Regions from separate parts of the Xenorhabdus sp. XBWT genome, predicted to be linked through region 3. Evidence: predicted binding sites of a transcription regulator. Region 3 holds the regulator's gene; each other region holds the start of a gene.
The links. Region 3 encodes CRP, which controls carbon source genes, mostly activating them, when cyclic AMP is high. Its sites were predicted from a motif close to ATGTGANNNNNNTCACAT; they were not measured.
Positions count from the first base shown of each region.

Region 1: a site for CRP is predicted at 3,886-3,903, ahead of AC5JQI_RS06685 (CidA/LrgA family protein). Genes of this name have one in related genera too.
Region 2: a site for CRP is predicted at 4,351-4,368, ahead of AC5JQI_RS15870 (NupC/NupG family nucleoside CNT transporter). Genes of this name have one in related genera too.

Region 1 is NZ_CM180990.1:1,482,246-1,493,550, forward strand. Features, by position in the region: gene AC5JQI_RS06670 (NAD-dependent malic enzyme) at 1-1,386, opposite strand, end outside; gene cdd (cytidine deaminase) at 1,616-2,500, opposite strand; gene AC5JQI_RS06680 (CidB/LrgB family autolysis modulator) at 2,704-3,399, opposite strand; gene AC5JQI_RS06685 (CidA/LrgA family protein) at 3,393-3,833, opposite strand; gene metG (methionine--tRNA ligase) at 3,993-6,020, opposite strand; gene apbC (iron-sulfur cluster carrier protein ApbC) at 6,248-7,360, shown strand; gene udk (uridine kinase) at 7,776-8,417, shown strand; gene dcd (dCTP deaminase) at 8,464-9,045, shown strand; gene asmA (outer membrane assembly protein AsmA) at 9,122-10,990, shown strand; gene AC5JQI_RS06715 (TerC family protein) at 11,255-11,305, opposite strand, start outside.
Region 2 is NZ_CM180990.1:3,628,357-3,639,661, forward strand. Features, by position in the region: gene prfC (peptide chain release factor 3) at 1-1,199, shown strand, start outside; gene AC5JQI_RS15850 (BON domain-containing protein) at 1,393-1,794, shown strand; gene AC5JQI_RS15855 (hypothetical protein) at 2,019-2,168, shown strand; gene AC5JQI_RS15860 (patatin-like phospholipase family protein) at 2,285-3,397, shown strand; gene AC5JQI_RS15865 (TatD family hydrolase) at 3,420-4,190, shown strand; gene AC5JQI_RS15870 (NupC/NupG family nucleoside CNT transporter) at 4,541-5,806, shown strand; gene deoC (deoxyribose-phosphate aldolase) at 6,286-7,065, shown strand; gene deoA (thymidine phosphorylase) at 7,150-8,490, shown strand; gene deoB (phosphopentomutase) at 8,569-9,792, shown strand; gene deoD (purine-nucleoside phosphorylase) at 9,869-10,585, shown strand.
Region 3 is NZ_CM180990.1:351,760-363,064, forward strand. Features, by position in the region: gene spfP (small protein SpfP) at 16-63, shown strand; gene yihA (ribosome biogenesis GTP-binding protein YihA/YsxC) at 208-837, opposite strand; gene ppiA (peptidylprolyl isomerase A) at 1,425-1,991, shown strand; gene AC5JQI_RS01545 (aminodeoxychorismate synthase component II) at 2,426-3,001, shown strand; gene AC5JQI_RS01550 (aminotransferase class III-fold pyridoxal phosphate-dependent enzyme) at 3,123-3,467, shown strand; gene crp (cAMP-activated global transcriptional regulator CRP) at 3,575-4,207, opposite strand; gene AC5JQI_RS01560 (phosphoribulokinase) at 4,722-5,591, opposite strand; gene AC5JQI_RS01565 (YheU family protein) at 5,668-5,886, opposite strand; gene AC5JQI_RS01570 (LysE family translocator) at 6,115-6,720, shown strand; gene murP (PTS N-acetylmuramic acid transporter subunit IIBC) at 6,736-8,202, opposite strand; gene murQ (N-acetylmuramic acid 6-phosphate etherase) at 8,229-9,137, opposite strand; gene AC5JQI_RS01585 (inverse autotransporter beta domain-containing protein) at 9,874-11,305, shown strand, end outside.

The DNA.
Region 1 (11,305 bases), 1.1 Mb from region 3:
GTTACATTGCACGATTGGGTATTCCTGACCGTGATATTGTACGGGGGCAAATGGGCTGCCAGTCGCGACCAGTGCCTTGCCGTCAGTCCAGTTAATAATGTCTTCAGGACGGGCTTCCACACGCGATGTCGGGTTAGACAGCGGCATCACGATTGGACGTTCGCAATGTTTATGCATCTCACGGATGATATCTTCGGTGAATAAACCGGATTGACCGGAAACACCAATCAAGACTGTAGGTTTCGCGTTGCGAACCACATCCATCAATGAGAGGGAATCATTGCTGACATCCCATGATTGCAAGGCTGAATTTTTCTGTACCAATACACTCTGGAAATCCAGCAGGTTTGGCTGTTTATCAGTCAGCAGACCAAAACGATCAACCATGAATACACGGGCTCGGGCCTGTTCATCACTCAATCCTTCGGATTTCATCTGAGCAACTATTTGTTCTGCAATACCACAGCCAGCGGAACCTGCACCGAGGAATGTCACAGTTTGATCTTTCAACTGACGGCCGGCAGCACGACTGGCGGCAATCAAGCTACCAAGGGCAACGGCTGCGGTGCCTTGGATATCATCGTTGAAGCAACAAAGCTCATCACGATAACGGGTCAGCAGCGGCATGGCATTGTTCTGGGCAAAATCTTCAAATTGCAGCAGCACATTAGGCCAGCGGCGTTTCACAGCCTGAATGAACTCATCTACGAATTCATCATATTCTTTGCCGGTAATGCGCGGATGGCGCCAGCCCATGTACAGCGGGTCATTCAGGCGTTGCGGGTTATTAGTACCTACATCCAGCACAACTGGCAGGGTGTACGCTGGGCTGATCCCACCACAGGAGGTATACAACGACAGCTTACCGATAGGAATACCCATGCCCCCGATACCCTGATCACCCAAACCAAGAATACGCTCTCCATCGGTGACAACGATAACTTTAACATTTTGCTTGGTGGCATTTTGCAGCATATCATCAATGTAGGCTCTGTTTGGATAGGAAATAAACAGACCACGTGCGCGACGATATATATCAGAAAAGTGTTCACACGCTGCACCCACGGTTGGTGTGTAGATAATAGGCATCATTTCGCTGAGATGGGCGTCAAGGAGCCGATAGAACAGCGTTTCGTTGGTGTCCTGAATATTCCTTAAATAAATGTGTTTATCGGAGTCATTCTTGAAATCGCGATATTGACGGTAGGCGCGTTCGGCCTGCTCTTCTATTGTTTCAACGGTTTGTGGCAATAAGCCATGCAAGTTGAAATTGCTGCGTTCTTCTTCCGTGAAAGCACTGCCTTTGTTCAGTAGAGGGAATTCCAATAAAATCGGGCCAGCGTAGGGAATATAAAGAGGACGTTTACTTTCGTGTTCCAGTTCCATGATGCTTACTCTTTGGACTAATCAATCAATAACAAAATCAGCTATAGATCCTAAGAAGATAAAAAAAATAAGTACAGCAAATGTTACTTAAATATGATTATCATGAGCAAAAATGAGAGATAACATACAGAATTGGCTAATTAAATGTTATTTAATTCTTTCAATTTGCCCCTCTTGGAAGTAATGGAGGGGATAAATCGCCATTTTGTTAACTTACTCTTATTTCATTTCAAAAGGTATGCCGTTCCACTTTAGTACAACCCAAAGCAGTTAATGTGGACTTTGTGGCGTTCCATTGTGATAACTGACTGTTTTCACCTTCAACCAGCATAGCCCGTTCGATGGACTGACAATCACCACCCGACATATTCATAAATATCAAAGCAGCCTGTAATGGTGGCAAACTCGGATTGAATGCAGCATTTTCCGCATAACGGCCAGTATAAATTTTCCCTTGGTTATCTTGTAATGCTATACCTGCATGGGATTGGCTGTAAGGCGCGTGGCTGCGGTTCGCAGCATCTAATGCGGCTTGCACTAAATTGTCATGGGTAGCCAACTGATGGTCATGGTTAACTGTATCCAACAGCAGTGGGGTATCAGCTAAATCACGCGGACCAAAGGCTTCAGGCAGGTAATCGGCCAAAGTTAATGGTGGGCGATCAGGTAAGTGAATTTCTAATTGTGTTCCACTGTTCAATTCATTCATAAATTGTCGGCAGTGACCACAAGGTGAATAGTTGATAGTGATGGAAGCCAGTTTTTTTTCGCCATGAAGCCAAGCGTGGGTTATTGCTGATTGCTCTGCATGAACGGTTTGCTGCAATGGCACTCCCGGAAATTCCATATTGGCGCCAAAATAGAGATTACCACTTTCTCCCCGTGCAACTGCACCGACATAAAAATGAGAAATAGGAGCAATAGAGCAGGCAGCAGCTAATGGCAATAAGGCAAATGCCAAAGCGTGATCATCAAAGCCACTGTTCCGCTTGATGGACTCAACCTGCTCCGTTGTCAGCATGGCTGGAAAATCGTCACTTCCGATATAAGGCAACAAAGCTTGTTGCAGTTTAGGGGTAATTTCTGACCAAATAGCGTTAAAACGAGCTTGCATAGAATGATCTCCAAATTAATTGAAGGCCATTCTAGGATGTCTGTTTAGGTTTGTAATGTGATAACAGCCATAAAATCAATGAAATTTGTGTAATAAAGCTATTATTTTAGCAATACAAATCAAATTATTATGATTTTTATTAATTCTTTCACTTTTTTATTACGGTTTGGTAACTATTTAGATGAAAATCATTTGTAGAATAATCAACTAAACAAGTGAAGCAGTATCGGGAATAAAAAAGGTGCAATCAGTGAAGTAATAATGCCGCAGGTCATCAGGGCCAGTGAACTGTATGCACCTTCAGTATGATCTACCTCAGCACAGCGGGCGGTTCCTACTGCATGAGCTGCTGTACCCATAGCCAATCCTCGGGAAACCTTCGTTTTTATTTTAAGAAGATTAAATAGGTTATGACCGAAGATAGAACCTAAAATACCCACCATGATCACACAAGCAGCGCTGATGGCAGGAATCCCACCGATGGAATTGGCTACCGCCATAGCAATAGGGGTTGTCACAGATTTAGGCAGAATTGAGGCTGCGATTTCAGGTGTTGCACCTGCCCATAATGCTATAGCTGTACCGGTTACCATTGCGACAATACAGCCGATAAAACAAATGGTAATGATTGATTTCCACTGAGTACGGATTTGGTGCAGCTGTTCATAAAGAGGAAAAGCAAGAGCGACTACGGCTGGTTGCAGCAAATCGTTTAATATCCGGCTGCCTGCAAAATAGTGCTCATATGATGTATGTGTCATCAGGAGCAAAGGAATGATAATGGTTATTGATATCAATAAGGGATTAAATACAGGAAGTTTTAATCGTATAGACAGTCTTTTGGCTAGATAAAATACAAGTAGTGTTAATGGCAGTGACCACCAGATATAGCTCAACATTTTTCTTTCTCTTCAAGTTGTTGTGATGTAGTAGTTGCTTCTTGTTTGGAACCAATAATGATGCGTTCGCGATGGATATAGTGGGAACTGTAAGCAACGGCAATCATGACAATCACTGTACTGACGACACATGAAAGAACGATTGGGAGCATTTGTTGGCTGAGTTGTGGGTAATAATTCATGATCCCCACCCCAATAGGCAAAAAGAGTAATGTCATGTTCTTCATCAACAGACTACAACTTGGCTTCACCCAATGTGGGGGAATAATTTGGAATGCCAGTAAACCGAAAAGGATAAGTAAACCAATAATACTACCGGGAAGAGAGAAAGGAAGGAATGCTGAAATGATATTCCCCGCAATCAAGCACAAATAGAGCAGTGCGAATGCGCGCAGATATTGCCAGCCCATCATCAGCATGTTTTGGAAAGACATAATCGATAATTCCTCAATATAGGGAGAGTTCATCATACGATTAACTTTCTAAATGTGCCATACATCACATAAAAAAGCGGGCTTTTTTTAGCCCGCTTTACTATCTTTACAACAATAATGTTGTCTGGTAATAATTAATATTCTGTCAGAATATATCGATTATTTAACCTGCATGCCTGGTTGTGCGCCGCTGTCCGGGCTTAACAGGAAAATTTCTTTTCCGCCGGAGCCTGCTGCCATTACCATGCCTTCTGAAATGCCAAAGCGCATTTTGCGTGGTGCGAGGTTGGCAACCATCACGGTCAGACGGTTTTCTAACGTTTTCGGATCAGGATAAGCAGAACGAATCCCAGAAAAAACCTGACGAGTTTCGCCACCGATATCAAGGGATAATTTCAGCAATTTGTCTGAACCTTCGACAAAATCTGCCTGTTTGATCAATGCGATCCGCAGGTCAATCTTGGCAAAATCATCAAATGTGATGGTGTCCTGAATCGGATCATCTGCCAGCGGGCCTGTTACCGTTTTTTTAGGCTCGATGTTCTCTTTTGAATCAGCAACCATCGCTTCAATTTTAGCCATCTCAATGCGGTTAAAAAGAGCTTTGAATGGGGAAACGTCATGGTTCAGCAGAGGTTGACGGATACCATCCCAAGTCAGTTCTGTATTCAAGAATGCTTCTGTACGTGCGGACAAGCCCGGAAGGACGGGTTTCAGGTAAGTCATCAGCACACGGAACAAGTTAATTCCCATTGAACAGATAGCCTGAAGATCGGCGTCACGGCCTTCTTGTTTCGCTACAACCCACGGTGCTTGTTCATCAACATAGCGGTTAGCGAGGTCAGCCAGTGCCATGATTTCACGGATTGCCTTACCAAATTCGCGATTAGTGAAATCTTCTGCGATAACCTGTGCGGCATCAACAAACTTCTGGTACAACTCAGGATCAGCGAGTTGATCAGCCAGCTTGCCACCAAAGCGTTTATTAATGAAACCCGCATTGCGTGAGGCAAGATTCACTACTTTGTTAACGACATCACTGTTTACACGTTGAACAAAATCTTCCAGATTCAGGTCTATATCATCAATGCGGGAAGAAAGCTTAGCAGCGTAATAGTAACGTAGGCAGTCTGCATCAAGGTGTTTTAAATAGGTTTCGGCCTTGATAAAAGTCCCACGGGATTTAGACATCTTGGTGCCGTTAACGGTGATATAACCGTGAACAAACAGATTGGTTGGTTTACGGTAGTTGCTGCCTTCCAGCATTGCAGGCCAGAACAGACTGTGGAAATAAACAATGTCTTTGCCGATGAAATGATAGAGATCAGTCTTGGAATCTTTCTCCCAGAATTCATCGAAATTCAGGTCACTCCGCTTGTCACACAGGTTCTTGAATGAACCCATATAACCAATTGGAGCGTCCAGCCAGACATAGAAATATTTGCCTGGTTGATCAGGGATCTCAAAACCGAAATACGGCGCATCACGGGTGATATCCCATTGTTGCAGACCTGAATCGAACCATTCCTGCATTTTGTTCGCTACTTGTTCCTGCAACGTGCCGGAACGAGTCCATTTTTGCAGCATGTCGCTGAATGCAGGCAGATCGAAGAAGAAATGCTCTGTCTTACGCATTTCTGGTGTTGCCCCAGAAACAACAGAACGCGGGTTGATCAATTCGGTTGGGGAATAAGTGGTTCCACAGACTTCACAATTATCGCCATATTGGTCTTCTGCCTTACATTTTGGACAGGAACCTTTGACGAAACGGTCTGGCAGGAACATTCCTTTTTCTGGATCGTACAGTTGAGAAATCGTCCGGTTCTTGATGTAACCGTTCTTTTTCAGTTCCAGATAGATTTGTGATGCAAACGCTTTGTTCTCTTCGCTGTGTGTAGAGTGATAATTATCATAACTGATAGCAAAGCCGGCAAAATCCTGCTGATGCTCTAGATTCACCTTGGCAATCATCTCTTCTGGTGAAACACCAGTTTGCTGGGCTTTCAGCATGATTGGCGTACCGTGGGCATCATCGGCACAGACAAAGTGAACCTCTTTGCCGCGCATTCGATGATAACGAACCCAAATATCAGCCTGAATATGTTCCAGAATATGACCGAGATGGATGGGACCGTTAGCATAAGGCAACGCACAGGTCACCAATAATTTGTTCGCGACTTGAGACATAGTTAGGATCTGACTTCCGTAAAAATGAAAAGGGTTTTTGATGTTACCTGATAAGGAGCGTTGTCGCTAGGGTAACGCAAGAACTTCGTTACTTTTACTTGTTGCCTTATCCGAAGTCGTTAGCTTCTGTTATGATGACCAAACAGTTTTATACCCGCCGTCTTTCAGGCTGCATTTTGAAATCCATTGGGTATAGATTGAAAAAAGATAAATCAAAAGGAGCCGGGATGAACTCACAATCCCCCGAGCAGACCAATCCTGACCTGCTGAAAGAACATGTTGCGAAAATACTGGCAACATTCAAACATCCAACATTAGAGCGGGATTTGATTGCTCTGAAAGCATTGCATCACTGCACTATATTGGATGGAACACTGCATATTGAATTAATGATGCCGTTTGTCTGGAAAAGGGCCTTTGAAGTTTTAAAGAAAGAAACGACGTTATCTCTACAAGCTGCGACGGGAGCAAAATCCGTTGACTGGCGACTGACCCACGATATCAATACATTGCGCCGTGCCAATAATTTGCCGGGCGTTAATGGTGTGCGCAATATTGTGGCGGTGAGTTCAGGAAAAGGGGGGGTGGGGAAATCCAGTACGGCGGTGAATTTGGCACTGGCGCTGGCACAGGAAGGTGCGAAAGTCGGTATTCTGGATGCGGATATCTATGGGCCATCCATCCCCAATATGCTCGGTACAGCCAAAGAACGGCCGACCTCTCCTGATGGTCAGCATATGGCACCGATTATGGTGCACGGCATGGCAACCAACTCCATCGGTTATCTCGTTACTGATGATAATGCAATGGTCTGGCGTGGCCCGATGGCGAGCAAGGCTTTGATGCAAATGTTGCAGGATACATTGTGGCCTGATCTGGATTATCTGGTGATTGATATGCCGCCTGGAACTGGGGATATTCAGTTAACGCTGTCCCAGAATATTCCGGTAACAGGGGCATTGGTTGTCACAACACCACAGGATATTGCCCTGATTGATGCGATGAAAGGCATCGTTATGTTCCAGAAAGTCAATGTACAGGTATTGGGTATTATTGAGAATATGAGCAGTCATATTTGCAGCAATTGTGGTCATCATGAGCCGATTTTCGGTACAGGAGGAGCAGAAAAATTGGCAGAAAAATATGATTGCCAATTATTGGGGCAGATCCCGCTGCATATCTCACTGCGTGAAGATCTTGATCGTGGTGAACCGACAGTAAGCAGCCAGCCTGATAGTGAATTTGCGGATATCTACCGTGAAATTGCAGCCAATATTTCTGCTCAGATGTATTGGACTGGTGAAAAAATTCCGACGGAAATTTCCTTCCGTGCAGTTTGATTTAAGTAATTGCATGAATAAACGCCGTTTTGTTAATGTTTCTTATTTATACAGAACGGCGTTTTATTAATAGTCCTTAAATTATTAGCATATTTCATTTAGCATTCCTGAATATTTATGGGGAGCAAAGGTGATCTGCCGCTGGAATTGCATCTTTTCTATACCTTTCGTCTTTCAAGTTTGGGATCAATTTTAGAAATAGCTTTCGTGGCCGTATTTGAAAACTCTTCTTAGAATTTTCTCTATTTAGAGCATGAAATTGCGGGATTTTTATGCGAAGTGTATTGAAAAAAACGAGACTTATCTTGTTTACTCTGGAATAGAAGTCATTAACTCCCTATAATCCGCCAAACATGGTGTATCGAATCCCATGTACCCACTTTATTTTTTCTTTTTTAACCAGGTTATTTCTATCATGGCTGATGAAGCACATAAGTGTACAATTGTAGGTATTTCAGGTGCCTCTGCCTCAGGCAAAAGCCTTATTGCCAACACGCTTTATAGAGAATTACGTGCACAGGTAGGTGATCACAATATCGGCGTTATTCCAGAAGATTGTTATTACAAAGATCAAAGCAATACTCCAATGGAAGAGCGTTATAAAGTCAATTACGATCATCCAAGTTCAATGGATCACAGTTTATTGTTCGAGCATCTTCAGGCACTGAAAGCCGGAAAATCCATTGAATTGCCGCAATATGACTATGCCGAACACACCCGCAAACCCGAATCCATCCATTTTGAACCGAAAAGAGTCATTATCCTTGAAGGTATTCTACTATTAACGGATAAGCGCTTGCGCCAGGAGCTGGATTTTTCCATTTTTGTCGATACACCACTGGATATCTGCCTGATGCGCCGTATCAAACGTGATGTAAATGAACGCGGACGTTCGCTGGATTCCGTCATAGAGCAATACAATAAAACTGTGCGCCCAATGTTCCTGCAATTCATCGAGCCATCAAAACAATATGCAGATATTATTGTTCCTCGCGGAGGGAAGAACCGCGTAGCCATTGATATCTTAAAAGCCAAGATTGGCCAATTTTACGAATAATATGCTGTTTGGTATTCATAAGTATTATCTTATTTGAGAGGACATAATGCGACTCTGTGACCGTGACATTATTAAATGGCTAGATGAAGGTAAACTGGTAATTACCCCACGCCCTCCTGTCGAACGCATTAATGGGGCAACTGCTGATGTCTGCCTTGGGAATCAGTTTCGTGTTTTTCGTGGTCATACTGCTGCCTATATCGACCTGAGTGGTCCTAAGGCTGAAGTCAATGCAGCGCTTGACCGTGTCATGAGCGATGAAATCACTTTGCCGGCTGGGGAAGCGTTTTTCCTTCATCCGGGTGAATTGGCTCTGGCGGTGACACTGGAATCTGTCACATTGCCTGATAACTTAGTTGGCTGGCTGGATGGACGTTCGTCTCTGGCGCGTCTTGGCCTGATGGTTCATGTGACGGCACACCGCATTGATCCGGGCTGGCAGGGGCAAATAGTCCTGGAATTCTATAATTCAGGCAAACTGCCTTTAGCTTTGCGTCCCGGCATGGTCATAGGTGCATTAAGTTTTGAACCGCTGTCAGGTTCTGCTGAGAGGCCTTATAACCGACGTCAGGATGCTAAATATAAAAATCAGCAAGGAGCTGTAGGCAGCCGAATCAGCGAGGATTAATCTTTTCTGGTAAAGCTTTCCGGTGACACTTTTTGGTGAAAAATAGTCATCTTGTGGACATGAGACTGGGGAAGTCATGAAAAGATTATTGACGACACTCGTTATTTTTTTTGTTGTTATTGTTGCTGGTTTAACTACGCTGGTCATGCTGGTTAATCCGAATGATTTTCGTGACTATATAGTTAAGCAGGTACAAAAAAAGAGTGGTTACCATCTCGTGCTGCAAGATGATCTGCGCTGGCATGTTTGGCCAAAATTGAGCATTCTGACCGGACAGATATCACTGACTGCTCAGAATGCTAAACAACCTGCGATTATTGCAGAAAACATGCGATTGGATGTGGAATTATTACCTCTGTTATCTCACCAACTTTCTGTTAACGAAGTGATGCTGAAAGGAGCTGTCTTGCGAATTACTCCGGATAGCCAACCTCAGAAGCGGACAGAAGCCCCCATTGCACCCGAAAGTGGTATTCATTATCCCATGGTTGCAAGTGATCAGCCTTGGAAACTGGATATTGCCAAAATCAAAGTAGTTGATAGTTTACTGATTTGGCAAACCAAAGATCATTCTCAATTTAATGTCCGTGATATCAATTTACTGCTGGCACGCAATGATAAAGATCACGTTAGTCTTGTAGTTAGCAGTAGAATCAACAAGAACCAGCAAGAATTGGCATTTGCACTTAATGCATCAGTGAATACTTCAGATTATCCGCAGCAGATATCGGCTGATATAAATTCCCTCGAATACCAGTTGCAGGGTGTCGGGCTGCCATCTGAAGGGATTAAAGGGGCAGGCAGTGCTGTAGCCAAATATCAGGCGCGATCCGAATCACTTGCATTGCAAAAAATAGCGTTAACCGTGAATGGAGAGAGTGACCTGAAAGGGAATATTACTGCTGCCTTGAAAGATAAGCCGCAATATGTCATTCATCTGGCCTCTTCGAAGTTGAATCTGGATAATCTAATGGGCTGGGATACCTTGCCTAAAAACAGCCCACAGGCAAAACATGATTACCGAATCGAAAATAACTCATTAAAACCGGTAATTGCGACATCAGTATCGCCCTTAACCAATTATGATCTTACGTTTTTGCAAGGATTTAATGCGAATATCTCGTTTACAGTAGGTAAATTCATTTATCAGGGTATGGATATTGATAATTTTGACCTGAAAGCTGTAAATAATGATGGTGTGACGGAAATTGAAAAATTAAACGGAGATGTGTTTAGTGGGCATTTTACATTTCCGGGCACAATTGATGCCACGATAATACCTGCAAAATTACACATAAAACCACGCTTGCAGAAAATTGAATTGCAACCTTTGTTAACCACATTGGCCCTGCCGACGGTATTCAGTGGTCAGCTTAATGTAGCTGGTGATTTGGTTGGTGAAGGTTATGATGAATACGCCATTTCCCATTACTGGCAAGGTGATTTGAATCTAGGGCTGAAAAATGTGCGTCTGGAAGGATTGAATATTCCTCAGCTTATTCAGCAATCTTTTTCACGAGTGACAGATCGAGTTGACCAACCGACAAATACAGATAGTTTTACTGAAGCGAGAAATATGTCGGTGACAGCGAAATTGGATCGCGGTGAAGTTAAAATTGATGAGCTTGCCGCAACTTCAGGTATGTTAAATATTCGTGGGCAGGGTAAAACGAATTTACTGAAGCAGAATGCCGATATGGCATTGTTGGTGCAATTAACAAACGGGTGGGGCAAGCAGAACGAATTTGTACGCCAGTTGGCGCAATTAAAAATTCCTTTGAGAGTTTATGGCAGCTGGGATAATTTGCAGTATACGCTGAATGTAGAATCTTTAATGCGCGATGAATTACAGCAAAAGGCCAAAAAATCAATCAAAGATTGGCTCGAAAGGCATAGTAGTAGTGAGGATCATAAAACGCTAAAGGATTTGCTGAATAAAAAATAGCTCTTATCATAGTATTTAAGGTTAACTTTTCTATTCCTTTATATACACAATGGATTTCAAGATGCAGCGCGACGGCAAGGGAATGACAAATTCGTCGGGAACGAATTTGCCCAGCCAAAGGCTGACCTCCGGTGAAAGGCAGGAGCCTTTCATTAATCCCCAAGAGCATAGCTAGCTATGTGACTGATCTTATAAAATTTATGGGAATAAAAAAACCGACGTTATGCCGGTTTTTCATTAGATAATTAATTTTATAACTACGGATTATATTTCTGCTTCAACTTTCAGTGAGATGATCTTCACTTTATTGATGCG
Region 2 (11,305 bases), 1.0 Mb from region 3:
GTCTGCGTGACACGCCAATTCTGACATTCATGAACAAGCTCGATCGTGATATCCGTGATCCGATGGAACTGATGGATGAAGTGGAAAACGAGCTGAAGATCGCCTGTAGCCCGATTACATGGCCTGTTGGCTGCGGTAAATCTTTCAAGGGTGTTTATCATCTTTACCTTGATGAAACTTACCTGTATCAATCTGGTCAAGGTCATACAATTCAGGAAGTCCGCACTATCAAGGGTCTGGATAATTCTGAACTGGATGCGGCGATAGGTGAAGAGCTGGCGAATCAATTGCGTGAAGAGCTGGAACTGGTCAAGGGTGCATCCCATGAATTTGATCAGGATGCTTTTTTACAAGGTGAACTGACACCAGTATTTTTTGGTACAGCATTGGGTAACTTTGGTGTTGATCATATGTTGGATGGCCTTGTTAAATGGGCTCCGACTCCGATGCCTCGACAGACTGACGCACGTAAAGTCACCGCAAGTGAAGAAAAATTCACTGGGTTTGTTTTCAAAATTCAGGCCAATATGGACCCGAAACACCGTGACCGTGTGGCATTTTTGCGTGTTGTTTCCGGTAAATATGAAAAAGGCATGAAACTGCGCCAAGTGCGCATCAAGAAAGATGTCGTTATTTCTGACGCCCTGACTTTTATGGCAGGAGATCGCGCTCATGTTGAGGATGCCTATCCGGGAGACATTATCGGTCTGCACAATCATGGCACGATCCAGATTGGAGATACCTTTACCCAAGGTGAAGAGCTGAAATTTACCGGTATTCCTAACTTTGCCCCAGAACTGTTCCGCCGTATTCGTTTACGTGATCCATTGAAACAGAAGCAATTGCTGAAAGGTCTGGTTCAATTATCCGAAGAAGGAGCAGTGCAGGTCTTCCGTCCGTTGATGAATAACGATCTGATTGTCGGTGCAGTCGGTGTACTTCAGTTTGATGTTGTTGTTGCTCGTTTGAAGAGTGAATACAACGTTGAAGCACTGTATGAGCCTGTTAATGTTTCTACCGCCCGCTGGGTAGAATGCAACGATGTGAAGAAACTGGAAGAGTTCAAGCGTAAGAATGAGCAGAACTTGGCTCTTGATGGTGGTGATAACTTAACCTACATTGCACCTACGATGGTTAATTTAAACCTGACCAGTGAACGCTATCCTGACATTGATTTCCGTAAGACACGGGAACATTAATATTTTTCCGGGTCAACTCTCCTGTTGGCCCTTAATTTTCAATATATATTCTCTGTATTATTCTTCAATTTAAGAATAACTCTCTGCTTTAAGGAAAATATTCGTTATTTTTTGTAAAGCTGATTTTATCGCCACTGTCTAATTGACATACTGTTCTAGTACAGTTCTAGTTTATATTAAAAAAGGTGGTAGGATGAAAAATATCAAATTTGCACATTCGCTACTGGCTGTTGTTCTAGGCTCGGTACTCGTTATTGGTAATGCTCTGGCAACCGAATCCTCTTCAGGAAAAACAGAGGAAAGTAAGGGGCAGAAAATCGATAAATCCATAGACAATACAGGGAAAAAAATAGATCACACTTTTCAGAATGCAGATGCTTACTTGGACGATAGTGCTGTCACAGCAAAAGTGAAAGGAAAGCTACTGGAGCACAAAGGAATAAATAGCAATGAAATTTCCGTGAAAACCGAAAAAGGCATTGTTTATCTTTCTGGTTTTGTCAAAGACAAACATCAAGCAGCGGAAATTGCTGAAATTGCTCATGGCGTGAAAGGTGTCAAATCTGTTAAGAGTACTATAGAAATTAAGAAATAACTGACATTCTAAAAAGGGTGGCTAATAGTAAGCCACTCTTTTTTTATTGTCATTCAGGCGAAATATTGCCCAACGATGCTATAAATCCCCGGTCTGGCTTTGGCTGACTTCAGACGTGACATTCCCTCCTTAATAAATATTAATATTTAGGCAAGTCTCGACAGGTTCAGAAATTGCTACAACAAACAATAGAAATATTTAAGGATAGGTGAGATGCTGTTTCCATGGCGCTGATAGTTGTCCTCGACAAAATGACTCCTGCTAAACTTACTCATGGCATAGGGATTTCTCCTGAGCAGGAAGTTCGTCTCATCGTATATTCTGTCTCCAAAGAGCATGATCTGCGTAAGGCAGGTATGAGCAGAAGATTCTAAATATAAAGTGTTTAATACAAGCTAACAAATTAATCACTTATGTAACAATATACTCATGATATTCAGCAAATGTATTATGCTTTGATATTATTATTGGCTTTTAGAGGGGGAGAATAGTGGGGAAACATATTCGAATAACGCTGGGTAATATAGAACCTTTGGCTTATAACTCGCAGATCAAACCCGGGAAAATTGCTCTCGTTTGTGAAGGTGGTGGTCAGAGAGGTATTTTTACCGCTGGTGTTTTAGATGAGTTTCTTCGCCTTGGTTTTAATCCGTTTGAATTGTTTCTCGGAACGTCGGCAGGTGCTCAAAATCTTTCTGCTTATATTTGTGGTCAACGAGGCTATGCACGTAAAATCATCAATCGTTATACAACCGATCCCGCTTTTTTTAATCCCCTGCGTTTTGTTCGTGGTGGGCATCTGATCGATTTGGATTGGTATATGGATACCATATCCGAACAATTACCGCTTAATATCCCTGTTGGGATACGCCAATTTGATGCAGGACGTGAATTTTACATGTGTGCCTGTCGTGCTGATAATTTTAAACCTGATTATTTGCATCCTAATGACAAAAATTGGATGGACATATTGAAGGCTTCCAGCGCTATTCCGGGATTTTATCGTAATGGCGTTACCCTTGATGATGTTGTTTATCAAGATGGAGGTATTTGCGATGCGATACCCGTTCAAGAAGCCTATCTCCGTGGTGCGGATACAATTGTTGTAATCCGGACAGTTCCTTCACAGCTTTACTATACACCCCAGTGGTTCAAGCGTATGGAGCGTTGGTTGGAAGACAGCAGTCTGCAAAAAATGGTTAAGATGGTTAATCTCCATGCCAACAGTTACCGCCGGACGCAAAAATTTATCGAAAATCCACCGGATGATGTGCAGATCTTCGAAATCTATCCGCCAGCCCCATTGGCGACAATGGCATTGGGAAGCCGAATTAGTGTATTGAATCAGAATTATCATTTGGGGAGACGCTGCGGGCGATATTTTTTGGCAACTATTGGGCATACGTTTGTGGACGGAAAATTTGGGCATATTGAACGTAAAAGCTATGGTGTATGTCGCAGCGGATTAAATTCAGATAGTGTCAATCATAGCTGCTTTCGGCGGAACCATTTCCTGAATCACACCAATCCTCTGATAGTGGGGGCACCTGCCTCTGATGTGATAGACAACACACAGGCAACAGAGCAAGATCATGATGGATAATTTGGATAATTTGGATAATTAGATGTTTATTGATACACATTGCCACTTTGATTTTTCGCCTTTTGCTGGCGATGAAATAAAAAGTCTGGAACAAGCCAGAAAAGTGGGTGTAGAAAAAATTATTGTGCCCACGGTAAGCCAAATAAATTTCCAGCGGGTTGCTGCATTGGCAGAGGCTTATCCTTCAATTTATGCTGCGTTCGGTTTACATCCGCTTTATATCCGTCAACATCAAAATGCACATTTGGATGAGTTGAACCAACAGTTACAGAAAAAAAGCGCCAAATGTGTGGCGGTAGGCGAGATAGGCCTAGACCTTTATATGCCTGAACCGCAGTTTGAGATGCAAAAAAGTGTATTGGAAGCACAGCTGAAGCTGGCCAAACAGTATGATTTACCCGCGATACTTCATTCCAGAAAAAGTCATGATCAATTGGTCGCAATTTTACGAAAACATAAATTGCCACGTACTGGTGTGATTCATGGTTTTGCAGGAAGCTTCTCACAAGCCAAGGCTTTTATTAGCCTGGGATTTTATATTGGCGTAGGAGGAACCATTACTTATGACAGAACACAAAAGACACGTAATACTATTTCACAGCTACCCTTGTCATCATTAGTGTTGGAAACTGATTCGCCTGATATGCCTCTGGCAGGATCCCAAGGCCAACCCAATCGACCTGAAAAAGTTGCACAAGTTTTTTCAGTACTGTGTGAATTGCGTACAGAATCACCGGATGAGATTGCCAATCAAATTTATCATAATAGTAGAGTACTATTTTCACTGGGCTGATTTTAATAGGCAAAACTCATTGAGTTTTTTAGCTGTGGATTTATATAATCGGTTTTCATTAAACATTAATAATATTTAACTTATATTCTCTGCTTATTTATTCTTTTTTTTACCTTTTTTCCCGCTAAATTATCTAGTCCCACCGAAACTAGGCGGATTTATGTGATGTGTATCTCATTTTTCGTTTTTATATTACTTTTTGCTGTATTAAATTGTGATGTTAGTTGCTTGTTCCTTTTTAGTACTAGGTATAATCAGCACACACACAATGTCAGTAGGAAATTACAAAAAAACTGACATATTTTTTATTATTCATTCAGTGAACAGGGATTCTTCCAATGCAACTCCTTATGAGCCTGGTCGGGATGGCAGTGCTGATTTTTATCGCAGTACTCTTCTCCAGTAACTATCGAGCTATTAAAATCCGTACTGTCCTGGGCGCCTTCCTGATTCAGATTGCTATTGGGGCATTTGTACTTTATGTACCCGCTGGTAAAGACATTCTGGGAGGAATGTCAGAAGGCGTTTCCAATGTGATTGGATATGGCCAGAAAGGAACAGACTTTATTTTTGGCGGATTGGTTTCCGACAAAATGTTTGAACTGTTTGGTGGCGGTGGTTTTGTTTTTGCCCTGCGTGTTCTGCCGGTAATTGTTTTCTTCTCCTCACTTATTGCCGTGCTTTATTATATGGGCGTTATGCAGCTTATCATCAAAATCTTGGGTGGTGGCTTGCAGAAAATACTGGGAACATCCCGGACTGAATCTTTGTCTGCGACCGCGAATATTTTCGTAGGTCAAACCGAAGCCCCTCTGGTTGTTCGTCCTTATATTTCTACCATGACCCAATCTGAGCTGTTCGCTGTTATGTGCGGTGGCTTGGCCTCTGTAGCGGGTTCAGTATTGGCGGGCTATGCCTCTATGGGTGTTCCATTGGAATACCTGATTGCAGCTTCATTTATGGCGGCACCGGGTGGTCTGCTGTTTGCGAAACTGATGGTGCCTGAAACCGAAGAAACACATGATACTACTGATGCGATGTCACTGGTTGCAGCAGAAGAGCGTCCGGCAAATATCATTGATGCGGCCGCATCAGGTGCAGCATCTGGTATGCAATTGGCTCTGAACGTCGGTGCAATGTTGTTGGCATTCACCGCATTGATCGCTTTGTTAAACGGTATTCTGGGCGGTATCGGCGGTTGGTTCGATTATCCTCAATTATCCATGGAACTGGTACTGGGCTGGGCTTTTGCACCAATTGCTTATCTGATCGGGGTTCCGTGGCATGAAGCGACTATTGCAGGCTCTTTCATCGGCCAGAAACTGGTAGTCAATGAATTCGTCGCATTCATGAACTTTGGTGAATACCTGAAACCTGACAATATTGTTCAGGCCGCAGGCCTGCAAGTACTTTCCGAACATACCAAAGCCATTATCTCCTTTGCTCTGTGTGGCTTCGCTAACTTGTCTTCTGTGGCTATTCTTCTGGGCGGCTTGGGCGGTATGGCACCAAACCGTCGCGGCGATATTGCTCGTTTCGGCTTGAAAGCTGTATTGGCAGGCTCACTCTCTAACTTGATGAGTGCAACTATTGCTGGGTTCTTCCTCTCTCTGTAAAACGTAGGAAGCGTAGCACTCAGGAAGCGTGTATCAAATTGAATGCAGGTGAGATTTCTCACCTGCATTTGTTTTTCCCAACGCTATTTAATGTGACTTTTTTCACATTAAAATGTTTTCGTTTGCAAACCATATTTTATTAGTGTGATTTGAAGCACTAATTATTGGACATTTACATGTTCAAATAATGATATTCAAAGACTTAATGAATCAAGTTGATATCTGTGGGGTCATGCAAGAAGAAAGCCAGTATAGTGCAGAAATATTGCACAAAAATAGTGCGGAGAGAAGGAATTCAGTTGTTGCATCGTGTATTATCGTAGCAGCATCTTCAAGGAACTAAGTCCGCTCGCCAACAAACGAACATGTTGATTGTTAAGGACGTTAACTGTTAAAGATAACCGCGTTCGTTCAAAATAATCGTACAAAAGAAGATGTGAACTGATTCAGTCACGATAATAATACCGTTGGAGAGTTTTATGACCGATTTAACCGTCGCTGCCCAGCGCGCGCTGAGTCTGATGGATTTAACTACGCTTAATGATGATGATACAGATGAGAAAGTGACAGCACTTTGTCGTCAGGCAAACAGCCCTGCCGGACAAACGGTCGCCGTCTGTATCTACCCGCGTTTTATTCCTGTGGCGCGCAAGGTATTGCGTGAACAGGGAACCCCCGATATCCGCATTGCCACTGTTACCAACTTCCCACACGGTAATGATGATATTGACATTGCACTGGCTGAAACTCGTGCTGCCATCGCTTATGGTGCTGATGAAGTGGATGTTGTTTTTCCTTATCGTGCATTGATGGCTGGCCATGAACAGATTGGTTTCGATTTGGTAAAAGCCTGCAAAACTGCCTGTGCTGAATCAGGTGTCTGGCTAAAAGTGATTATTGAAACAGGCGAATTAAAAGAAGCAGAACTGATTCGCAAAGCCTCTGAAATCTCGATCAAAGCAGGTGCGGATTTCATCAAAACTTCAACGGGGAAAGTTCCCGTTAATGCAACACTTGAGAGTGCTGAAATCATGTTAACTGTCATCCGCGATATGGGCGTAGGTGACAACGTTGGTTTTAAACCCGCAGGTGGTGTACGCACAGCCGAAGAAGCGGCACAGTATCTTGCTCTGGCTGAGCACATTATGGGAGACAAATGGACTGACTCTCGCCATTTCCGTTTTGGTGCTTCCAGTTTATTGGGAAGTTTGCTGAACACACTTGGACACCAGAGCCAGAAGCAGAGTAGTGTTTATTGAGATCAATAATAATTCATTAAATGCCCGCTAAAATAGTGTGCATTACTGCCATTCTTTTCAAATAATAATGATTGGGAGGTAGCTTTGTTTTTGGCACAGGAAATTATTCGCAAAAAGCGTGATGGTCATCCACTGAGCGAAGACGAGATCCGTTTCTTTATTAACGGAATCAGTGATAATACGGTTTCTGAAGGGCAGATTGCTGCGCTGGCAATGACTATTTATTTCCATGATATGACAGTGGAGGAACGCGTTGCCTTGACTTTGGCAATACGTGATTCTGGTACAGTTTTAAATTGGAAAGCATTGAATTTGTCCGGCCCGATTGTTGATAAGCACTCGACAGGCGGTGTAGGAGATGTCACATCCCTGATGCTTGGCCCGATGGTGGCGGCTTGCGGAGGATATGTACCGATGATCTCTGGACGTGGTTTAGGGCATACCGGAGGAACACTGGATAAATTGGAATCCATCCCCGGTTTTGACATTTTTCCTGATGAGCATCGTTTCTGTGACATTATTCGGGATGTGGGTGTTGCCATCATCGGACAGACCAGCTCATTGGCTCCTGCGGATAAACGTCTTTATGCAACGCGTGATATCACTGCGACTGTTGATTCTATCCCTTTGATTACTGCGTCCATCTTAGGTAAAAAATTGACTGAAGGATTGGATGCACTGGTTATGGATGTGAAAGTAGGTTCCGGGGCATTTATGCCAACTTACAAACAATCGGAACAACTGGCTGAATCCATCGTCAAGGTAGCGAATGGCGCAGGCTGCAAAACAACCGCGTTGCTGACGGATATGAACCAAGTTCTGGCATCCAGTGCGGGCAACGCGCTGGAAGTTCGTGAAGCGGTTCAATTTCTGACAGGAGAATACCGTAATCCCCGGTTATTTGAAGTGACAATGGCTCTGTCTGCCGAAATGTTAGTTTCAGGTAATCTGGCAATCGATCGTGATGATGCACGCCGTAAACTACAAATGGTGCTGGACAACGGCAACGCGGCTGAAATATTTGGTCGTATGGTGGCTGCACAAAAAGGGCCGACTGATTTTGTCGAAAATTATGCCCGTTACCTGCCAACAGCAGAATTTAGTAAGCCAGTATTGGCTGGGCAAAATGGCATAGTTGCAGAAATGGATACCCGTGCGTTGGGCATGTCTGTTGTTGCATTGGGAGGAGGGCGTCGTAAGGCGACTGATCCTATTAATTACAGTGTGGGGCTGAGTGATATTGTTACGCTGGATATGCAGGTGAATGCAGATACCCCTCTGGCAGTGATTCATGCTAATAGTGAAAATGCTTGGCATGAAGCCGCAGAAGCTGTGCGTAACGCTTTTGTCTTGGAAAAAATGACCTTAGAAAAAAACGAAACAAAAGCTGCCACACCGATGGTTTATCGCCGTATCAGTGGATAAACCAAATAAGAATCAAAAATAGATTTTAATAGCCGACAGTTTCCGCATTGATAGCGTGAATTGACGCAGGAGAAAATTATGAAACGTACATTCATCATGGTATTGGATTCCTTTGGTATCGGTGCAAGCGCAGATGCTGCAAAGTTTGGTGATGAGGGGTCTAACACTTTAGGGCACATTGCTGAGCAATGTGCCCGTGGTGAGGCTGATATCGGCCGTAAAGGACCATTGCACCTGCCAAACCTGAGTCGTTTGGGATTGGGTAAGGCGATGGAAGAGTCTTGTGGAACTTTTCCAATTGGTTTGGATAAAGATGCCGACATTATTGGTGCCTATGGTTATGCGAGTGAACTTTCTTCTGGTAAAGACACGCCATCAGGTCACTGGGAAATTGCGGGTGTCCCTGTTTTATTCGACTGGGGCTATTTTCAGGACGAAGAGAACAGTTTCCCGCAGGAATTACTGGATAGACTGGTTGAGCGTGCCAACCTTCCGGGATATCTGGGTAACTGTCACTCTTCCGGTACCGTGATTCTGGATAATCTGGGTGAAGAACACATGAAAACCGGTAAACCGATTTTCTATACCTCTGCAGATTCTGTTTTCCAGATTGCCTGCCATGAAGAATCATTCGGTTTGGATCGCCTGTATGAACTGTGTGAAATCGCTCGTGAAGAGCTGAATATTGGTGAATACAACATTGGCCGTGTCATAGCCCGCCCATTTGTTGGGGATAAAGCGGGTAACTTCCAGCGTACAGGTAACCGTCATGACTTGGCTGTTGAGCCACCTGCCCCAACCATGCTGAAAAAATTGGTTGATGAGAAACAAGGTGAAGTGGTTTCTATTGGTAAGATTGCAGACATTTATGCAAACGTGGGTATCACCAAAAAGGTTAAGGCAACGGGCATTGATGCTCTGTTTGATGCTTCACTGATTGAAATGGAGCAGGCAGGGGATAACACCATCGTATTTACCAACTTTGTTGATTTCGACTCTTCTTACGGCCACCGCCGTGATGTAGCGGGTTATGCGGCAGCACTGGAATTATTTGACCGTCGTCTGCCGGAAATGCTGAAACTGGTTAAAGAGGATGACATTCTGATCTTTACCGCTGACCATGGTTGTGACCCGACTTGGGAAGGTACTGATCATACTCGGGAACATATTCCGGTTCTGGTTTACGGACCTAAAGTTAAACCCGGTTCATTAGGGCATCGCGAAACATTTGCTGACATTGGTCAGACAGTTGCAAAATATTTCAATCTATCACCAATGGATTACGGCAAAGCGATGTTTTAATTTTTTGGGAAGCCAATTGGCTTCCCTCGATTTTTATCCATTTACATATATGTAATAAAAACAAGGAAATAAACTTATGGCCACCCCACATATTAATGCTGAGATGGGCGATTTTGCTGATGTTGTTTTGATGCCAGGCGATCCACTGCGTGCAAAATATATTGCGGAAACTTTCTTGGAAGATGCCCGTCAGGTTAATAATGTTCGCGGTATGCTGGGTTTCACCGGTACTTACAAAGGTCGCCGTATCTCTGTTATGGGGCATGGTATGGGTATTCCATCCTGTTCTATTTACGCCAAAGAATTGATCACTGAATTTGGTGTTGAGAAAATCATTCGTATTGGCTCCTGTGGTGCTGTCAGTGAAGACATTAAAATCCGTGATATTGTGATTGGCATGGGAGCATGTACCGATTCCAAAGTAAACCGTCAGCGTTTTAAAGATCACGATTTCGCTGCAATTGCGGACTTTGAACTGGTTCGTAATGCGGTTGATGCAGCTAAAGCGAAAAATATCGATGCCCGCGTTGGTAATATCTTCTCTGTAGATTTGTTCTATACACCAGACCCACAAATGTTCGACGTAATGGAAAAATACGGCATTCTGGGCGTTGAAATGGAAGCTGCAGGTATTTACGGTGTGGCAGCTGAATTTGGTGCAAAAGCACTGACTATTTGTACTGTTTCTGACCATATCCGTACTGGCGAACAAATAACGGCTGAAGAACGCCAACTGACGTTTAATAACATGATCGAGATTGCGCTTGAATCCATTTTATTGGGTGATAATTAAAAAAGCGTAAATAGTTTTAGCATTTCATTAGAAAAAGATAAGCCCTTTCCAATATTGGAAAGGGCTTTTTATTTTCCAGTCATATAGTAATCATAGGTATTTTCTTAAAAATAGAGTTCACATATCTATTTAATTTGGTGTTTTATTCATTCATTTTTTGATTAAAAAATGAATGAAAATAATATATTCAACAAAATCAAAATTATTTTTTAGAATTGATATTTTGTATAAATAATTAGCTTGGTAATTATCTTACCTTGTTAAATATTTTTGTTTTATTTTGATTTAATCAATTAATTAAATATTAAAATCTAAATATTGTTATTATTTTGATATAATAGCACAAACCCTACCTTCGGGATGATAAAATAGAGCAATAAAGCAACGCCAATTAAGATTCTGAACTACTAAACATCATCCGATATAATTTAGCCAAATAATCTAAAAATAAAAAAATATCAGTAATATATACTACTCATTAGACATGGTTTTTTGTAAAAACTCATATTTTATATGACGTTAAAGCACATAAGTAGTTTTATCAGCTGAAATTTGACTTAAGATATGTTCTGTTGAATTATATTGGCGGTTTGGTTCATTTTGACAACTTATGAATCGTGTCAAAAAACTAAATAATCATTCGCCTAAGTGTCAGAAATTAATTTCTGTGCTTCGGCTTCCTTTTGGCTATTAGTATCTATTTTACAATTAAAGGCATAA
Region 3 (11,305 bases):
GGGTACAGAGGTAAGATGTTCTATCTTTCAGACCTTTTACTTCACGTAATCGGATTTAGCTGAATATTAGCTGCCCCAGTCATCTCTTTTGACTGGGGCGTTTTTTTATGTCCGATTTATACTCGTCATGTTTCAATTTGCAGCTAGCAAAGCAGCAAATTGAAATCGATTGGATTGAGTAGATGGGATGCGGTGAACGCAGGCGGATTACTCCACCTCAGTTTCAATGGCAGTCTGGTTGAACCAAATATCCAGCTTCTGTTCGAGTTTATCAACGCCGATTTTTTTCAGGGAAGAAAAGTATTCGATCTGAACATCGCCATCCAGATCCGCCAATGTCTGACGGACTTTCGCCAACTGGCTCTTACGGGCACCGGATGCCAGTTTGTCGGCTTTAGTCAGCAATATCATGACAGGGATTTGCATCACAACAGCCCATTCAATCATCTGCATATCCAGATCTTTCAGCGGATGACGAATATCCATCAAAACCACCAAACCCAGCAGGCATTCGCGTTTCTGGAGATATTCTCCCAAGGCTTTTTGCCACTTGCGCTTCATTTCTTCTGGCACTTCAGCGTAACCATAGCCCGGCAGATCCACCAGACGAATCCCTTCTTCTACTTCGAATAGGTTAATTAACTGAGTTCGGCCAGGAGTTTTACTAGTACGTGCAAGACTCTTTTGGCGGGTCAGTGCATTCAGGGCACTGGATTTACCCGCATTTGACCTACCGGCAAACGCGACCTCAATGCCCGTATCTTGAGGCAGGTGGCGAATGTCAGGTGCACTCGTGACAAAGTGGGTCATTTGATAGTTGTAGTGTTTGATGGTCAAAATGGTTATCTCCCAGAGGAATACGCAAAAAATAGCGCGGTGATTATACCGAGAGCGGCGGCTTGTGGACAGGCATAACTTAATGTCGATATTGTTGTCGCATTTTTCTGTAACAAGAGCCAATCGATCACTTGAATATCATGACTTAGGTTGTTTAATTAACTCTTCTCTATAATATTTTATTTTTCTCGGAATAACATACGATATCAACGAAATTCGCCACCGGGTAACGGGATGATTAGTCCTTTTTGATGTTACGGGAAACGGGTTGAATATTGATATTCGGAAACACCTCATACCATCCTATATTCAAATTTTTAATTAGCATCACTATATTGCCGAATCTTTATCCTCTGATAAATTATGTTCTTTGGTGCGGAAAGGGCATTAATATGGAGTTTATTCCCAAAATAGCTCTTCCAAAAATATGCGAATATAAAAATTACATAGATAGATTTTCTTCTAATCACCTAAAAATACTCGTAAATGTAGGTAAATATTTGGAACTTATCCCTATAGGGAATTACACTTAATGAGTTTTGTTGTTATGAGTTTTATTGTTGACCTCAAAAATAAAGGAACCATCAATGTTTAAACGTATTTTTGTGTCGCTTATGGCTGCATGTGCTATCGGTGTGATAGCTACTCCAGTATTGGCAGCTGAAACTCACGTGAAGCTGATGACATCAGCCGGAGAAATTGAACTTGAGTTGGATAGTAATAAAGCACCAATTACCACCAAGAATTTCGTTGAGTATGTCAATGAAGGGTTTTATAACAACACTATTTTTCATCGTGTGATTCCTGGCTTTATGATTCAGGGCGGCGGTTTTACAAAAGATATGAAGCAAAAAGCCACTAGGGAGCCAATCAAGAATGAGGCGGATAATGGCTTACGTAATCTTCGTGGCACAATCGCGATGGCGCGTACCGCAGATAAAGACAGTGCAACCAGCCAGTTTTTTATTAACGTTACCGATAATGCTTTCCTTGACCATGGTCAGCGTGATTTTGGTTATGCAGTCTTTGGCAAAGTGGTAAAAGGCATGGATGTGGTTGATAAAATTTCTCAGGTCAAGACAGAAAATGTTGGTCCTTATCAAAATGTACCAGCAAAGCCTATCGTGATCTTGTCAGCCAAGATCGAGCCTTAATCTGATATAAGCCTTCATCTTTCAAGTTGCTGTTTTGTAGGCTGCTCTCACTCACCCCAGTCACATAGCCGTCTATGTTTCTGGGGATTAATGAGAGGTTCCTGCCTCTCACCAAGGGACAGTCTTTGGCTGGACAAATTCGTTCCCGACGAACTTGTCGGTTCCTTTGCTGTCGCGCTGTCTCTTGAAATCCATTGGTTATAAGCCATAAGTAGATACTCGGATAATCGCCCTTAATTGTTTGGGTTGCACTTTCTTCTCTGAGTTTCCCTTCTCTGTCGCTACTATTCTAACAGTGCTTCTGTGGTATGATGAGTACTTCGTTGCCGTTAATAGTGTTTACCTGATTTTATTTTACCGTGATACATAATGCATAATACCCTAATGTGGGTAGGGTAACTTATAAAACTATAAAATCAGTAGGATATACTCCTATGTTATTAATAATAGATAATTACGACTCTTTTACATTCAATTTATATCAGTATTTTTGTGAGTTAGGGACAGAGGTTTTAGTTAAACGCAATGATGAGTTGCAGCTTGAAGATATCGAAAAGCTGGCACCCACGCATTTAGTGATTTCACCTGGGCCTTGTACGCCAAATGAAGCAGGGATCTCGCTGGAAGCGATTTCGCATTTTGCCGGAAAGTTACCTATTCTCGGTGTGTGTTTGGGGCATCAGGCGATAGGGCAAGCTTTTGGTGCGAGCATAGTCAAAGCCCGTGAAGTGATGCATGGAAAAACCAGTTTGCTTCATCATTGTCAGCAGGGGGTATTCAAGGGATTGGATCATCCATTGACCGTCACTCGTTATCACTCTTTGGTTATTGCTGCGGAAACCCTTCCGGCATCATTTGAAGTAACGGCATGGAGCCAACGCAATGGTGATGTGGATGAAATCATGGGGATACGCCACCGTACTTTGCCACTGGAAGGGGTGCAATTTCACCCAGAAAGTATTCTTAGTGAGCAAGGACATGAGTTGTTGAATAATTTTCTTAAATATTAATCTGGTAACACCAAACCCCTCACTCCACTGTTTTTTTATTTGCTATAATGTGGTTTTTTATTCATATTTAATGACTATTATTTCACTTAGATGTGGCAAACATAAAAACAAGGTGAGGGAAATGGTAGGAAATCCTCTGGCTTGTTCTGTTGGTTGTGCCGCTCTGGATATTATCAATACGCCAGAAGTATTGGCCGGAGTGGAAGAACGTCATGATATGATCATTTGCGCATTGGAGAATCTGAACCAAAAATATGGCATTTTTCAGAAAATTCGTGGAAAAGGGCTGCTTATCGGCGCTGTATTGAAAAAAGAGTATCAGAGTAAATCCAGAAATATATTGCAGAAAGCGGTTGAACAGGGGTTGATGTTATTGAGTGCAGGAGACGGTATTCTGCGTTTTACGCCGTCATTGGTGATTCCTGAGGATGATATAGCAGAAAAGGCATGGCACGGCTGGATATAGCGATAGCGCGGTGGTTAGATAAATAAGCTGGCAGCCAGATAAAGCAATAACAGAACAAAGAAGCCAGTGGGAATCTCGTAGATTACACTGGCCCGGTTTTTCAGGAACTAACGGGTCCCATAAACGACAATAGTTTTACCATGTGCAGAGATCAGGTTTTGATCTTCCAGCATTTTCAGAATGCGGCCAACTGTTTCACGTGAACAACCTACAATTTGTCCAATCTCCTGACGTGTGATTTTAATCTGCATACCATCAGGGTGAGTCATCGCATCAGGCTGCTTAGCCAGATTGAGTAATGTTTGGGCGATACGGCCTGTAACGTCCAGAAAGGCTAAGTTACCCACTTTTTCGGAAGTTGTTTGCAGGCGACTTGCCATCTGAGCAGATAAACGCATTAGAATGTCAGGATTAACCTGAATTAACTGACGGAATTTCTTGTAAGAAATTTCAGCCACTTCACAGGCGCTTTTAGCGCGCACCCATGCTGTACGTTCTTGCCCCTCTTCAAACAATCCAAGTTCACCAATGAAGTCTCCCTGATTTAAATAAGAGAGAATCATCTCTTTACCTTCTTCATCTTTTATTAGAACAGCAACTGAACCTTTAACAATGTAGTAAAGCGTTTCTGCTTTCTCGCCTTGATGAATAAGCGTGCTCTTGGATGGATATTTGTGAATATGGCAGTGTGACAAAAACCATTCAAGAGTAGGGTCTGTTTGTGGCTTGCCGAGAACCATTCGCTTTATCCTCTGTTGTTATTTCTGCCTTTATGAAGTGAGAAACAGGCCGTTTCTCTTAAGGCTAGTTTTATAAAGTCAATAGATTAACATATTAACTTGCTGAAAAACTGACAAACGAGAATTTTATATGGATTATAAAAATTTCAATATACAAGTGTATTGATCTTAACCCATATACCTTGCCAGTCTCGCATGTAGACTTGTTTGTAACACAGGAAAACGTTTCTGTCTTCTCTTGTATCGCTTCAGCATATTAAACTGGTTATCAGATTACCAGAAATTGGTCTAGAGACGTGGTCTTATTGATTTTATATTTATAATAACGAAAGATAATGCTGAATACTGTCCTTTTAGTGAAGTATTTCACGTTGTTTTTGCATGTATTAGCTTCTTCATGGTTATGATTTTTATCAGGCTGATTTATAGCCACATAAATCACTTATTTATTTTAATAAAACAGGCGGCATTATTTTTTGTTACCTGTTTTATTAAAAATAAAATGAAGCCTAGATCATGAGATCTTTTTACCTTCCAGTAATTGTTTGACGAGCGGTGCCATAATTAACTCCATAGCCAACCCCATTTTTCCACCCGGCACGACGATAGTATTTATACTGGAAATAAATGAACCCTGAAGCATTGCCAGTAAATAGGGAAAATCAATTTGGGTTAGACCTCGAAAACGAATCACGATAAAACTTTCGTCTAACGAAGGAATGGCCTTGGCAGAAAAAGGATTAGAGGTATCAACAGTGGGAACGCGCTGGAAGTTGATGTGTGTGCGTGAAAATTGAGGAGTGATATAGCGAATATAATCGTCCATTGAGCGAACAACAGAATCCATGACAGCTTCTTGAGAGTGTCCACGCTCGCTGGTATCACGGATCAGTTTTTGTATCCATTCCAGATTGACTATAGGTACAACACCAATCAGAAAGTCAACATAGCTGGCAACATTATGTTGTGGCGTGACAACACCGCCGTGCAGCCCTTCGTAAAACAGAATGTCGGTGTTTGACGGCAATGGTTCCCATGGTGTGAAAGTGCCTGGTACTTGGTTATAAGGAACAGCTTCATCATAGGTATGGAGGTATTTGCGGCAGCGACCACTGCCTGTTTCCCCGTAATCATAAAACGTCTTTTCCAGCATGCTGAAATCATTGGCTTCTGGCCCAAAGTAACTGATATGCCTGCCCTGCTCTTTCGCTTTTCGGATCTCAGCATCCATTTCTGGGCGAGTATAACGATGAAAACTATCTCCTTCAATGAGTGCAGCAGTTACATCAAGTTGTTGGAAAATCTTACGAAAAGCTACACTGGTAGTTGTCGTTCCTGCTCCACTGGAGCCAGTGATTGCAATAACAGGATACTTGGCAGACATGAACAGACTCCTTATCAATAAAAATTGGGATTATCTTTTTAATCAGTCTCTTATGATGAATAAAATGGGCCAAACCTTATGGGCGGAACATCTCTTTAGGCATGATATTGACAGTTTCATGTAATTCAGACCATACCAGCAGAACCTCACCTCGTTCAAGCTGACGTTTGACATCCTGTACTTTTTGTTCAAGTGTTTTTTCTTGATCACCGTAATCTGTGCCTTCACGTAAGACAAAACTTTCAATTAAGTTGAGTAGAGTATCGGTTTCAAGTTGTTGCCACGGTATCATCATTGTAATTGCTCCTGATGATGTTTTGATTGTTCTGAAATTAAGTGTTTTTCGGATAATTGTTTTAAATGAGATAGCCTTAAATAAGGCGCCAGCCAGTGTGGTTTATGGGGACAAAAATTCTCACTCATAATGAATTGATTTCATGATTAGTTATCTTGTGTGTGGAATAACATACTGCTATTTTTCTTGAAAGGAAATGTTGACCATTTGGGTGAGGGGAATCTACCCATGACTGTAAGTTTGTTATTCTCGCTTAGTACATTTATGTTTATTTCTGCTGTCACTCCGGGCCCAAACAACTTGCTGCTAACATCAGCGGGCGCTACTTTTGGTATCCGTCGCTCTGTACCACTTTGTTTGGGTATTGTATTGGGAATGCAGACAATTTTATTGCTGTCTGCCTTTGGTGTTGCTGCATTGCTGCTGATCTACCCTGCGATGCATACTGGTCTGAAAATACTCGGTAGCCTGTATTTGTTGTGGTTGGCTTGGAAAACGGCGACTTCACACTATAAGCAACTACGTACAGCGCAGGTGACAGGGACACCCATCAAGATTCATCAAGGCTGGTTACTGCAATTCCTGAACCCCAAAACATGGTTGATGGGATTGGGGGCAGTCAGCAGTTACAGTCTGCCCGGATCACTATATAACAATTCGATATTGGCTATCAGCGCAGTAATGTTAATCTCCAGTGCAATAGCTGGTGCAATCTGGCTTATGCTCGGCTCATTGATTGGCTGTTTATTAAGAAATCGCCATGCGTGGTTCATATTTAATATTGCGATGGGGCTGCTGACCGCCGCTTGCGTCCCTTTAATCTGGGTTAGCTAAAATTAGGGACTGGAGTCAATTCATGTCAATATTTTTACTGCCAAAGAATAATGTCAGTATAAAGCCTGATAGGTAAGCGACGAGCAATCCGGCACCATATACTGCCATGCCCGTGAAGATACCATTGTTGGAGGTCATCAGGGGCAGCGCGACCAAACCGGAAGGGCCGAAAACACTATTTAATCCGACTGGTAATCCCCACCAGGCAATCAGACCGATAAAAAAGCCGCCAACTGCACCACCGAGACAGGCGGTGACAAAGGGTTTTACGCGAGGCAGTGTTACGCCATAAATCAAGGGTTCCCCAATTCCCAGAAACCCCGGAATGATGGCACCTTTGATTTGAGTGCGCAACAAGGAACCCTTTTGAGCTTTCAGATATAACGCCAGCGCAGCACCCACCTGACCTGCTCCGCCCATTGCGAGAACAGGAAACAGGGAGTTGAAACCCTGTGCATCCATCAAGGCAAAATAGACGGGGACGAAGCCTTGATGCACACCAAACATTACAGCGATTAAGAACAAACCTGCCAGAATTGCTGTGCCGAATGGGTTGCCATTCAAGTTCATGAACAGCCATGACATCGTGGTAAATAAATAACTCCCGATGGGCATAATGATGATAAAAGCAACAGCACCCATGATAAGCAGAGTAATAGCAGAAGTCAGGATCATATCGAGGTCAGATGGCATGACTTTGCGGATTTGCTTTTCTACCCATGCCCCGAGAATACAGGCAATCAGTACACCGATGATGTTACCTCGAGGATCGATGGCGAATCCAAAGAAATTATTTATGCCGGAATAGAACCCGCTGTTGGCTTCGGCGTTATAACCCAATACGAATAAAGATGCGATAATTGCACCATTAACCCCTGATCCGCCAAAAGCTTTTTGCGCATTGTAGCCAATCAGGATGCTCAGAAAGCTGAACATGCCTTTGCTAAAGATTTTCATATAACCGATCATCTCGACCAAAGTCGCGTCGGGATGCACAGCGTCTTTGACAAAAATCTGCTCCAGCAGGGTAGCAAACCCCAATAACAGACCAACAGCAATAAATCCGGGGATTAAAGGCGTGAAGATGGTGGCAAATTTAGCCAGAAATTTATGGATTGGGCTGGTTTGTTTTTCTTTGAGATATTTTTTGTTTGAGGTGGCGATATCTTTTAGGTTTTCAGAATAGTGCTCAGTGACATGAAGTTTTGGTTCATTGGAGTTATATGATTCACTGAGCAGTGTATTCATGATATCTGCGGCTGTTTGAGCTTTACCGGGGCCAAGGACAATCTGAAGTTGGTCATCACTTTTTATGACGCCTAAGACGCCCGCGATTTTCTGCAATCTGATTTTATCGGCAAGTGAATCATTGCGTAAAGTCAGCCGCAATCGGGTCATACAATTACTACTGTGTGTAATATTACCTGTCCCGCCAATGGCGTTGAGTATTTCGAACAGCATTTCCCGACTAATTTTAGCCATTTATGCCCCCTTCCAAGAGGTAATGATTATCGGTCTTTTGAGATGCTTGGCCGGATAAGCCCTTGATGCTTTTTCAATAATTTTTTGGCTTTTTCGGCACTTATATCCGATAAAATCATCACAATTGCAGTTTTACAGTGACCACCACAGGCATTCAGGGTTTTTTCGGCGGTTTCCCTGCTGCACTCGGTGGCAGCCATAACAATATTTTTCTGACGTTCGATTAACTTGGCATTTGTGGCTTCCACATCTACCATCAAATTGCCATATATCTTGCCAATGCGGATCATGGCACCTGTCGTGATCATATTCAGCACCAGTTTTTGTGCTGTTCCGGCTTTCATGCGAGAAGAACCTGTCACAACTTCCGGCCCTACTACGGGCGTGATAGCAATGTCAGCCAATTGCGTCATCGGGCTAACAGGATTACAACTGATACAGGCTACGGTAGCGCCAACGGATTTAGCATATTCCATTGCACCTAATACATAGGGTGTCCTGCCACTGGCTGCGATCCCCACGAGGATATCCCGCTGATTAAAATGTAGTTCCTTAAGATCGCCTGTGCCTAACTTCCGGTTATCTTCCGCATTTTCGACCGCTTTCAGAATTGCCTGATGCCCACCCGCAATTAAACCGATCACCTGTTCTGGCTTTGTACCATAAGTTGGCGGACATTCACTGGCATCTAAAATACCCAAACGTCCAGAAGTTCCGGCTCCACTGTAAATTAAACGCCCTCCCTGACGAAACGCCTCTGCGACCTTATCAACTACTTTGGCAATTTGCGGGAGTGTTTTTTCAACGGCGATAGCTACTTTTTTATCTTCATCATTGATAACTCGCAGCATATCGAGTGTTGATAGTTGATCAATGTCGGAACTGGCGGGATTGCGACTTTCTGTCACCATATTGCTTAAGTCTATTTTCGTCATTTTTTGCCGTATGTTTATGGGGGATTAATGAGGTTAAATTACCGTATTGAGTGCTTGGTATAAAATATATCAATAGATTCAACTTTTGTGTAAGTTTAAATGAGAATCAATATATTAATCGAGAAGGTTTGTCAATATATAGGAAACTCTATATTTATATCGGCATAACTGGATATATTCGTGCAACTAAAAAAGGGGGGGTGGAAAGGATTTTTAATTTTAAAAATTAAGTTTTAATTAAAAAAAGAGGTGAAGGTAAAATAGTTTTTTGTGAAAGAGATATTTTACAACCAAATGATTATATTATCAATAAAGAAGTTCAATGAAGTTATCTTAAAGTAATAAGATAACTTTTTATTATCAGGTGATAATAATTTTTCATTATGCCCGATGATAAGAAAATTTTAAAATGGTAGGGGGTTTTTATTCTTTATCTTGATTAAATACACAGTTATTAAATTATAGTAATGGCTTATATTTTATAAGGCATCCATAAAATGAAAAAATATTTCTATTTTAATAAAATTAAAAATGAGAGTGATTCTGAATAGGTTTAGGGATAAGAGTGAGATTTTTATTTTTCTCTGGGTGGCTCTATTTAACGGGATTTGTCTTCCAGCTTTATGTCATCAAAGCAGGATGAAAATTTATAAGGTGTCGGTATATGAACTCATATTATTGTAAATATACTCGTTTTTTAGTTTTTTCAGTTATAACACTTGTTTTTTCCTCTTTGATGACAAACATATATGCAGAAGGAGTACTCTCAAAGGAAGAAATATATATTAAAAAAGAAAACAAAATTGGTTCAATAAATAGGCAGCCTGATAAAGATAATGAAAGACTTTCAGATATCAAAAATAATAAAGTTGATATAGTAGAGGGAAACAATAACTCTTCTGAATTGAATGCTCAGTATATCATTGCAAAAAATATTCAGGCAGCAGGGATTGTATTATCCTCCTCCCCATCTCAATTGACTGAACAAGCAGCATCCTACGCTTTGGGAAAATTAAATAGTACAGTATCCAGTGAAGTTCAAAAATGGTTATCTCAATTTGGTACAGCCCGAATTAATTTCTCCCTTGATAAAAAAGGCAAGTTAGATAATGGCTCTTTGGATTTATTGCTTCCGCTTTATGACAACAAAACAGATTGGTTGATTTTCTCCCAACTGGGTTATCGGAATAAAGATAGCCGACATACTCTTAACATCGGTTTAGGAGGACGTTATTTCACATCTAATTGGATGTATGGTTTAAATACTTTTTTCGATCATGATGTCACCGGACGGAATAAACGTCTGGGTATCGGGGGAGAAGCCTGGAGTGATTACGTTAAACTCTCGGCAAATACATATTGGCGTCTGAGCCAATGGCATCAATCTCCAAAAGAGATAGATTACGAAGAGCGCCCAGCTAATGGTTTTGATCTCACCGGGGAGTTTTTCCTACCCGCTTACCCACATTTCGGTGGCAAGTTGAATTATGAGCGGTACTTTGGTGCTCAGGTTTCTCTGTTCAATCGTGATACTAAACAGAAAAATCCCAGTCTTGCCAGATTTGGTCTGAATTATACACCTATTCCGCTGGTTACTATGGCGTTGGATTATAAACACGGAAGCGGTGGACGCAGCGAGGCCTTGTTCCAAACCAGTCTGAATTACCGATTTGGTGTACCTTTTAGTACCCAAATCTCACCTGGAAATGTGGCTTCCATGCGTACATTGGCTGGGAGCCGTTATGACTTGGTTGCAAGAAACAATAACATTGTTTTGGATTATAGAAAAAAACAGGAACTGCAAATCACTTTGCCTCACTCTATCAGTGGATATAGTACTCAGCCAAAATCAGTCGAAGTTCAAGTAACTTCCGATAAACCCGTCAAGCAGATTACATGGCGGGCAGATGAGGGGTTTATCCAAAATGGGGGAGCACTCCCGCATATAAGTAAAAATAACGCTATTGAAATTGTGCTACCAAAATATATCCGCCACGGCATAAATCGCTATCTGGTTTATGCCGTGGCGGAAGAAGAGGATGGCAGGCAATCCAAAACGGCGGAGATGTTCGTCATCGTTGAACCTTTTATCATTAAAGGCAAGCCTCAAAATATTATTGTAGATGGAAAAGCTGTTCATATATTGGCTGCGACTATCACGTACGGTC